DNA from 3 places in the Erythrobacter sp. Alg231-14 genome. Region 3 is predicted to be linked to each of the others. Evidence: predicted binding sites of a transcription regulator. Region 3 holds the regulator's gene; each other region holds the start of a gene.

Region 1 (3,277 bases), 450 kb from region 3:
AAAAGCCGTACCCTTCGCGCGGGGCCATGCCGAGCACGCGGTTCGCTTTTCCGTCTTCATTTTCATCATGCAGCAAGGCGATGGCGTAATCACCCGGTTCAACATTCTCAAACCGGATGGTGATCGTGTCATCGGCGCGCACAACGGTGCGGTGCGAATTGGGGTCGCGGGCACAACGGGGAAACACATCCTCCATTGTCGTCATGCAGGCGCGCACCACGCCTTCATCCGATCTAAGGTCGGTTACGGTGATGGTGATCGTCGCCGCCGCGGCCGGCGCGGCAAAGGCCGTGAAAGCGATGCCCATGGCTAAGGCGGCGATAGGGCGAAGAGCGCTGATTGTTGATCCCGTCATTGGGTTTGTCCCTTTACCGGTGGATGAGCCGTGTCGAAGCGTTTCGAAAATCCGTGATCTGTTCCGCAGACCCGATCCCAAAAACGAAAATAGAGGCCGAAATTGCATCTGTATTCCTCATGATGGCGTTCATGATGGCTGGCGGTTATCACCCACCGACCCAACACAGAATGAACAAAACGGCGCGGAAACATTTCCCAACCCATATGATTGGTAACACCCATGATCGTGGCGATGGTCAACACCACGCCAAGCATCGCTAGGTGGATTGGCACGATAAAGGCTAAGATGGGCACTACAATCGCGCCGCTTATCGCTTCGATGGGGTGAAAGCTCATCGCAGTCCATGCGGTGGGCGGGCGGCTTTCGTGGTGAACGGCATGCGCGATCCGAAACAAGCGCGGATGGGCGTGCATTGCTCGATGGCTCCAATAAAACCAGGTGTCTTGGGCGAACAAATACACAAAGACCGACACCGGCAAATACCACACAGGATAGGTCGACCAATCCGAATAGAGCAGCGAGAAGTCGTGGTGCCGCCACAACCAAAAGACGACCCCAGCGGGCGCGCCGTAGATAAAGGCGGAGATCATCGACCACCGTATCTCACGTGAGATTTGGGGCTTCATCCCATCATATAGGCCGGGTCGAAACCGCGCCGTTGCCCATGCAAAAAGGCCGCTGGCCAGAAAGTACCGCACGGCAACAATTACCGTCATGGCGGCGCTCACCAACAATAGGGCGAGCCAGATCGGCGTATCAGCAGGGATCATGCGGCATGGTATGACGCAAAAGGTTTAAGCAGAACAGCCGCATTGCGCGCGGCCGGCTATATGATTGCTGCGCGCGGCCTTATTCTTCCGCGCCATTGATGCCGATTTGAGGATCGATCAGGCCCGTGTGCCGGCGCATTCCCATCCGCGCCAAGCGTTCAACCTGAACCTTGCGGCGCGCCGCAGCCAATGGTTCAAGCGGCGCGTGGCGAAGGATTTCCCCATCATAGGCGTCGGCCACAATCACCCCACAGCGATCGGGTTGAAACGCCTCGGTTTGGAGGGGGGATCTATCGAGCGACGGGGGCACGCCCCAGAAAAAACGATCGCAATAATCGAGGTAATCGGGCCATTTCCCATCGCCCAGCAAATCGCTGCGCGCGACCTTCACCTCCACGATGACGACCAAGCCTTTGGCATCAATGCCCATCAAATCGGCGCGCCTGCCGTTTTTCAACGGCACTTCTGAAAGGCACCAAATGTCGTTGCGGGCAAACAAACGCATGATCCCGCGCACCGTATCTTTGGCGGAGACAGGAGGCGCGCCATGATCCCGCGCGGTTGCGTCGGTGGGCGTTTCGGATTGCGAATCAAGTGCGGATGAAGAAGCGTTGGTCACCCGCCATAATTGGAACATATGGCGAACACAGTCAACCCAATGTCAAACCAACGGTGCATCCATGGCCGTTCTCTTAGAAAGGCGATTGGGTGGTTATTGTGGCTGGCTGGCGTTCGGTTGAACCACGGCCAATACGGCGTCGCGTGCATGGTGAAATTCACGCCAAAGCGCCAATGCAGGGGCGCTTGCGTCCTGACCGCGGGCGGTGATCGCGCCAAGCGCGGCGAGGCCCGGGCGCATCATGGCGTCAATATCGTCGACACCTTGCCAAGCCAGCGTTTGCTGCCACCCATTCGCATCCCCCAGCATTTCAGGGAAAGCGGCGAGGCGCGAATCAAACACTTCGGGAGAAATGTTTGCGATTCCCGCCAATTGAGCGGCTGTTTCGTGAAGCGCTTCCCACTGCTGCGCCAAATGGCTGATGGGCCGACCGGCTTGATCCGCCGACGCGCGCATCGATTGCATTTGTTCTGGTGGGAGCGCTGACATGAGGGATGGTCTAGCCAAACGGTCTTGCCGATTGGTTAAATCCATATCGGTCAATTGGGTTCTCTGTGACCCAATAGGAGACTCGTGAAATATTGCCGAACCCAACAATTGAACTGGCGCCGGAGCAAGAGGCTTGCTAAGCGCCGCGCCCGACGCAATCATAAACGTCGAAGCCCAAACACCACGGGCACCCGTAGCTCAGCTGGATAGAGCGCTGCCCTCCGAAGGCAGAGGCCAGAGGTTCGAATCCTCTCGGGTGCGCCATTGCTTTTTGGCGGTTTTCCGGGTCCATAATCGTAATTTCTTGTAATATCTGACCGGCTGGCGCCACTATTGCTTGCCGTTGGGGGGCTTCCTGCGTCTATCAGGGCCCAAGATAAGCGCGGCGGGGATGGCTGCGCGTAGAAAAGGGGCGCTCTTATGAGAATCGCGATTGCGGATGATGATCCTGAATTGTTGGAACAATTGGGCAATGCGATCGACAAAACCGCGCATCAATGCGAGCGGTTTCGGTCCGGAACAGAACTGACCACGTTTCTAAAGCGCGAAACGTGTGACGTCGTTTTGGTTGATTGGAACATGCCGGGACGCACCGGCTTGGACATTGTTAAGTGGGCAACCACCAGCGTCCAAAACCCACCGGCTTTCATCATCCTCACCAGCCGATCGGATAAAGCCGATATTGTTCTGGGCCTTGAAGCGGGCGCGGTCGATTATGTTGTAAAGCCCGAAAGCGAGGAAGTTATTCTTGCGCGGATTGAGGCGGCGCATCGCCGACTGAACACCGGCGGCCCGGAGCGGTTTGGCAAGTTCGGACTGTATGAAGTCGATCGGATCACCAAACAGATCTCCCGCGGGGGTGAGGCGCTCAACCTCACGAACAAAGAAGCCGATTTGGCGATCTTGTTTTTCGACAATCTCAACCGGCCTTTGTCGCGAGCCTATATCTTTGGCGAGGTTTGGGGCAGCGTTCCCGAAGTGGAGAGCCGCACGCTCGATCTGCATGTGTCGCGCATCCGATCCAAATTGGAACTGAGACCG
Region 2 (3,277 bases), 1.6 Mb from region 3:
GCGCGCAGTGCACACCGGATGTTTGATGAATGGAATTATGGCTTTGGCGATCGCTGCGGCGATGCCTTTGTTCAACCCTCCTGAACCGGCCAAGAAACGCGTCGTGATCGGCGTGGTGTTTGCGATCTGGGCGAACACGATCTTTTACTTCGCCAACTTGATGGCTCCCAATCGCAGCCTAAGTCTTGGCGAGAATGCTTTGGGCGGCGCCAGTCTCGCCGGCAGCATCGGATACATCACAGCGTTGATTGGCGCGGTTGCGTTGATTTACGCTTTGTTTGTGTTGCTGATGCAGGGAAAAGGGAAATCGGCATGACCGCCCACCCAATGGACGAATTCCCCGTCCGCAAATTCCGATTCGATTTTGATGCGGCGGAGCCTGAGACTGCTGTTTGGAGCCAAAGCTCTGAATTGTTTAGCCTGTTCGCCAATGCGTTTACGCTGCACGTACCCTATTTTGAGAAGTATCTCGTTCGATCGATGATCGCGGCGCGCGGCAAGATCACCGACGAAAAGTTGAAGCGCGATGTCGACGCCATCATCGGGCAAGAGGCGCACCATGCCGATGCCTTCATTAAATTTAACGACCTATTGAAACGCCGATATCCCAAGGCTCAGGCTATGGAAGAGCATGCCAAATATGGGTTCAAGGATCGTCTCAAAAAGGATGATTTCAAAACCTTGGTCGGCTTCACCGCAGGATACGAAACTTTCACATTCCTCGCCGGAATGCTGTTCCTCGACAATTACGATGAATGGATGGCGGATTCCGATCCCAAAGTGAAAGCTTTGTGGGTGTGGCATCAGGTGGAGGAGGTGGAACACGCCGCCGTCGCGTTTGATGTCTACAAGCACTTCTTTGCCGATGATGAGAATTTCCGTCGAAGAATGGTGCTTTCCGCGTTTTGGCACATCGTGTCCGAAACGTTCAAAGCATATCTCCATATGTGCAAAGTCGAAGGGTGGTTTTCCAATCCCATCCGTGCGGCCCGCGCTATGGGGTTTATCACCCGCGTTGTGTCACAAATGATCTGGAACGCGCGCCCCGTGATGCGATCAGGATATCACCCGCGCAATCACCCGCTCGCGACAACGGAACAAAATCCCATCGCCGTATCCTGGCGACGTTTCCATAAAGAAGGCGGCGACGTCTTAGAAATCGATCACGCCAAAATGAAAGCCATTCTGGAAGGTTGAGTGAGCGCAATTGATGGCCCAATCGGGTTCTATCGTGGGAGGTACGGCACCGTTAGATTCGTCCGCCCTTCCAAACTACTCGCCCAATCATCTCTATTTCATCTGCACTCACATCGACCGGAGGATAGGCGAGGTTTTGGCTGAGCAGTGAAAACCGCCCCGCCCCGGCTTGCGCCACGCGTTTGACCATCAATGTGTCACCCAATCGCACAACATGGACACCATCGCGAAACGGTTGAGTACGTCTGTCGACCAGAATTTCATCACCATCGCGCAAGACCGGATCCATGGAATCCCCTTCCACTGTGATCGCCGACAATTGCGCCCCCGATAATCCCTGTTCCGCCAGCCATCTGCGCGAGAACTTAAACGAATCAAACGGCGCCTCTGTCACGGGGACTGCGCCGGGGCCCGCGGACGCTCCTATGTCGAGCCGTTCGACATCGATCCAATCCGATTGCTTGGCCGGTTTGGCCCAGAAATTGTAGGATTTTTCCTCCGGAAACTCCGATGGCGCACCCAACTCTTCTTCACCGATCCCAAAGAACCGCGCCAGCGTCTTGCGGTCCCCTTCCTCCAACTTGCGCGGCGATCCTTTGCGGATGAACTGTTGAAGGTAGCTAGTATTTCTACCTAGCAACTCAGAGAGGCTCGCAAGACTAGCGCCCCGTTCTTGCGACAATTCGAGCAAACGTCGGCGCACCTGATCGGAGTGTCCGTAAGAATAGGATGTCGGCTTCATAGGATGTTTAACCATTAAAACTTCCTATACGAAAGATTTTTCCTAGACAAGTAGGAAATGAGATGGAACATTTAAGGAACATTGAGTGATTCGCAGGGTCGCAGCCCGGTTCATTCTCACATTCACTTCGGTGTCCAACAGGAACCTAACCAAGGGGTACAAAGATGCTTTTGCGCAAAGTTGAAAAGTTCATGTCCGACCACAACATGCCCGCGACCAAATTTGGCCGGCTGGCTGCTCATGACCCGCGGTTTGTGTTGGACCTACGGATGGGACGTATACCTCGCCCAGCCACAGAGGCGCGGATCAAACGTTGGATGGCGCACTACATCGCATCCTATGGCGCGTCATCCGATGACGTCCTGAGCACCAATTCTGCATCGATCTCCCCCACAATCGGCTCTCTCCAATCTGAGGAATTCTCGCATGCTGTATGAAGGAGCGCTCCAATCCGATGCCACCACCACTTCGGCGTTTACCTCCCCTCCTCCATTTGAAACCAAGTCGGCAGACGGGGCTGTTGAGGCGTCAAACAAAGTATCGAGCGTTAGCCAGCGTGCGCGCAGATACCGGCCGCGCCGGACCGTTTCGGACCGCGTGAGAGAGGCCCTTTTGATGTTGGCCGACGGGCGCGCGGATCTCTTAACCCACGAAGAAAAAGCGTGGAACTCGATCACGTTCAGCGGCACGCGCCACGAAATCATGTTGGATTTTAACGGGGCGGAATCGGTGGCAGCTGGTGAGGGTTTCATCGCCAATTTGCCCGAACACGAGTTTCGCATTCCCGGCCATTTGGTCGCCGATGCCACGATTAATGAGGTTGATCACCGGTTTGGTGCGGATGAACGGATGGTGGTGACGGCGGTTTTGTTGCTGTTAGAAGAAGCGTAAACCGTCGCCTCACCACCCGACAACGAAGGTAAATAAAAACCACCATGAAGGTGGCTATATTTGGCGTCGTGAAAATGATTTGCTGGACGCGGATCGAATAGACCCGCGTCCAGCGAAACTTATGCTTTGATAACGATCATCTTTTCGATGGTCATTTCATGCATTGTGTACGGAATACCGCCAACACCGTGGCCGGACGTACGCAGACCAGCAAAAGGCATCCAATCGGTGCGGAAAGCGGAATGGTCGTTCACCATCACCGCCGACGCATCGATGTTGCGATAGGTCGTCATCGCCGCGGAAAGGTCATTGGTGTACACCGCCGCTTGGAACGCGACGTCGAGCGAATTGGCCTGAGCGATGGCCGCGTCCACATCATCATAGGAATAGATGCAAACCACCGGACCGAACACTTCGTTTTGCGAAATGGTAGCGTCGACAGGTGGG
Region 3 (3,277 bases):
GATGCTTTGTCTCTGCGCATGGTGGCAGTCGCGGCGATCTTCGTCCTGATGTTATGGCCCGAAAGCGTCGTTGGGCCCAGTTTCCAAATGAGTTTCTCTGCCGTTCTCGCGATTGTCGCTTTGCATACGAGCGGCCCAGTGAAAGCCTTCCTCGCCCCGCGCGAGGAGCCGTGGTTCCATCGCACCGGTCGCAATATCTTTATGTTGTTCGTGACTGGGTTGGTGATTGAAATTGCGTTGATGCCCGTTGTGCTGTTCCACTTTCACCGCGCGGGGCTTTACGGCGCTTTGGCCAATGTCATCGCGATCCCCTTGGTTACCTTCATATCGATGCCTCTTATCGCTGTTGCATTGGCGTTTGATTTGATTGGGTTGGGCAAACCGTTTTGGTGGGTGGTGGAAGCATCACTCAACATGTTGCTGGGCATTGCACATTTCACGTCGGCGCAACCCGGTGCGGTCAAATTGATGCCGCAAATGAGCACGGTAACAATCGGCCTATTCGTGTTGGGCGGATTGTGGCTCGCGCTTTGGAATGGAAGGGCAAGATTGCTTGGCTTTGTACCAGCGGTGATCGCGACCGGCATGTTGATGATGACGCCTATTCCAGATGTTTTGATCGGACGCGAAGGACGCCATGTCGGTATCACAATGACGGATGAAGATGGCAGCCGCCGATTGCTTTCCTTGCGGGACAGCAGATCATCCTATTCGCGCGACAATCTGCTCGAAATGTCGAGTGTTACCAGCGATCCTTTGCCGATGGCGGATTGGGAAGGAGCACAATGTTCAACCGAATTTTGCGTCATCACGCTGGATCGGGGAGGGCGACAATGGTCGCTCTTACTCGCGCGCAATCGCGAATTGGTGGAAGAACGCGCTTTAGCCGCTGCGTGTGAGCGGGCGGACATCGTTGTTGCTGATCGATATCTGCCCTATTCGTGTGCACCGCGTTGGTTGAAAGCGGACCGCAATATGCTGGAACAAAGCGGCGGATTGTCTATCGACCTCGCCAATCAAGAGATCACGTCGGTCGCCACGGGGCAGGGCGAGCATGGATGGTGGTTGGGCGGGGACGATTGACGTGCAGTGACGCCGATCGTCCCCGGCTCAACTCCAACCCTTAATGGTAGCGTCGCAACAGACCGGCAAGCTTACCTTGCACTTGGACTTCCTCTGCACCGTAGACCTGTGGGTCATAAGCCGCATTCGCAGGATCAAGGCGGACCATGCCGCTGTCTTTGTGCAGATATTTCAATGTGGCTTCCTCGCCGCGAACAAGCGCAACGACGATCTCTCCGTCGCGTGCATTGTCGGTGCGACGAACAAGCGCAAAGTCACCATCGAAAATACCGGCTTCGACCATGGAATCGCCCGACACCTCAAGCGCATAATGTTCGCCCGGTCCCAACAATGCCGCAGGCACAGGAAGAGAGCTTTGTCCCTCCAACGCCTCAATCGGAGCACCGGCCGCGATGCGACCATGAAGGGGAATTTCAATGACGTCGTTCGCCGGTTCGGGGGCTGCCACTTTCGGACGGACCGCCGCAGGCACCGCATCGTTTGCCGCCAACGTTACCGGTTGGCTTGCTCGTGGTGCAGGGGTCGCGTCTTCGGGTTGTTTGATCACTTCCAAAGCGCGGGCACGGTTTGGCAAACGTCGGATAAATCCACGCTCTTCCAAAGCCGAGATTAAGCGGTGAACGCCCGATTTGCTCTTTAGATCGAGCGCCTCTTTCATTTCTTCGAAACTTGGCGAGATGCCAGTGTCTTCCAACCGCTCTTGAATGAAGCGGATCAATTCGTGTTGCTTTGCCGTTAACATCAGCAAACTCCCTAAGGCGCACCGCACAGCCTGTTTTATTACACAGACCCGGTGCCAAACTCTGTCACCCCCAGAGGCATCGCCCGATCACAGACCAGAATAACGATGCGTTCGAAGCATTGATCGCGCACCGATATGGTGAACGAATACAGAACAATTAGGCAACTTACGGAGTTAAGTCAAGCGGGTGAAATGCGTAAAACCGCGCAATTCAGCCATTCTCAAGATGAAAGATGGGAACAAGCTGTCCGATCGCGACCGCATCTGACCCGGCGGGTCGATCTATTAGGCAATTGGATGATGCCAGGGCGAGCAGGGCGCTCGAATCCTGCGACGCCGCGCGTTTGACGGTTGCGCCATCGCACACGCCGCGCAGGAACTCTCTGCGGGTTCCCACCGCGGGCAGTGCCTCGGCAGATTTCACATAGGTCGGCTTTGGCAACGGCTCAGGGTCGCCAATGGCCGCTTTCACCAAAGGCAAAGCGAATAGGAATGCAGTGACAAAGCTGGAAACAGGATTGCCCGGTAAGCCCAGTATGACTTGCCTTTCATCCCCTTTCCCTCGCGTCGCGACCATCAACGGCTTGCCGGGTTTAATCCCGACTTTCCAAAAATCGATCTCAGCGCCCCACGCCTTCAATGCGGCCTGCATGAGATCGTGATCGCCGACGGATGCGCCCCCTGACGTGATCAGTATGTGTCCGTCAGCCTTGTCCAATGCGGCGGCAAGTGCATCCATATCGTCTGGAACGGGGCCTAGATTCTCGACGAGCCCTGTGAAGGGTTGCAACATGGCGGCGATCATCGCCCCATTGCTGGCCGGGATCTGATGCGGTTGGCAATCTGCCGCGAATTGCGTCAGCTCCGAACCGCTGTCTAAGACAGAGGTGTAGGGCTTCTCGCGATGCAGGATGGTGTCGTGGCCAGCAGACAGAGCGAGGGCAATTTGCGCCGGGCCCATTCGTGTCCCTTTGCCCAAGATCGTTTGACCCTTGGTGAAGTCGAACCCGGCTTTGCGGATGTGTCGACCGTCTTCGGGTGCTTGCTCATCGGGGGCGAGGGAGATTGTATCGCCATCAACGTGGGCGTTTTCTTGGATCAGAACGCTGATACCACTGGGTGGGACATGGGCGCCGGTTGATATCCGAACGCACTGACCATCCTTCAATGCGCCGTCGAATGGCAACCCAGCGCGGCTTTCGCCGACCAATGTCCATGTGCCTTTGGCGCCGGATGCACCATCACCGCAAATGGCGTAGCCATCCATCGCCGATAGGTCGGCGGCCGGTTGTGTGCGCATGGCCAAAAGGTCTTCGGCCAAAAAGGCGCCGTGTGCGATGGCAACGCCCGAACGCGTTAGCGCGGGTTGCGGGGCGAGGGCGAGCAATCGCGCCTGCGCCTCTTCCAAGGTCAGCAATGCGCTCATTGCGCGTCTGCTTTCCATGTACCGGA

The links. The regulator LexA, encoded in region 3, represses DNA repair genes until DNA is damaged. The targets are predictions, from matches to a motif close to GTTCCNCNCTTGTTCT.
Region 1: BQ8290_RS09720 (MmcB family DNA repair protein) is a predicted target of LexA. The motif match lies at 1,759-1,774, and genes of this name have one in related genera.
Region 2: BQ8290_RS04290 (S24 family peptidase) is a predicted target of LexA. The motif match lies at 2,004-2,019, and genes of this name have one in related genera.

What each region holds. Positions count from the first base shown of each region.
Region 1 is NZ_LT702999.1:2,020,666-2,023,942, forward strand. Features, by position in the region: gene BQ8290_RS09710 (DUF2141 domain-containing protein) at 1-355, opposite strand, end outside; gene BQ8290_RS09715 (sterol desaturase family protein) at 352-1,128, opposite strand; gene BQ8290_RS09720 (MmcB family DNA repair protein) at 1,208-1,645, opposite strand; gene BQ8290_RS09725 (hypothetical protein) at 1,841-2,236, opposite strand; tRNA gene BQ8290_RS09730 (tRNA-Arg) at 2,424-2,500, shown strand; gene BQ8290_RS09735 (response regulator) at 2,657-3,277, shown strand, end outside.
Region 2 is NZ_LT702999.1:898,210-901,486, forward strand. Features, by position in the region: gene BQ8290_RS04280 (hypothetical protein) at 1-316, shown strand, start outside; gene BQ8290_RS04285 (metal-dependent hydrolase) at 313-1,197, shown strand; gene BQ8290_RS04290 (S24 family peptidase) at 1,250-1,954, opposite strand; gene BQ8290_RS04295 (hypothetical protein) at 2,104-2,376, shown strand; gene BQ8290_RS15075 (hypothetical protein) at 2,366-2,830, shown strand; gene BQ8290_RS04305 (aldehyde dehydrogenase family protein) at 2,950-3,277, opposite strand, start outside.
Region 3 is NZ_LT702999.1:2,473,970-2,477,246, forward strand. Features, by position in the region: gene BQ8290_RS11810 (ComEC/Rec2 family competence protein) at 1-1,083, shown strand, start outside; gene lexA (transcriptional repressor LexA) at 1,124-1,825, opposite strand; gene BQ8290_RS11820 (molybdopterin-binding protein) at 2,037-3,251, opposite strand; gene moaC (cyclic pyranopterin monophosphate synthase MoaC) at 3,248-3,277, opposite strand, start outside.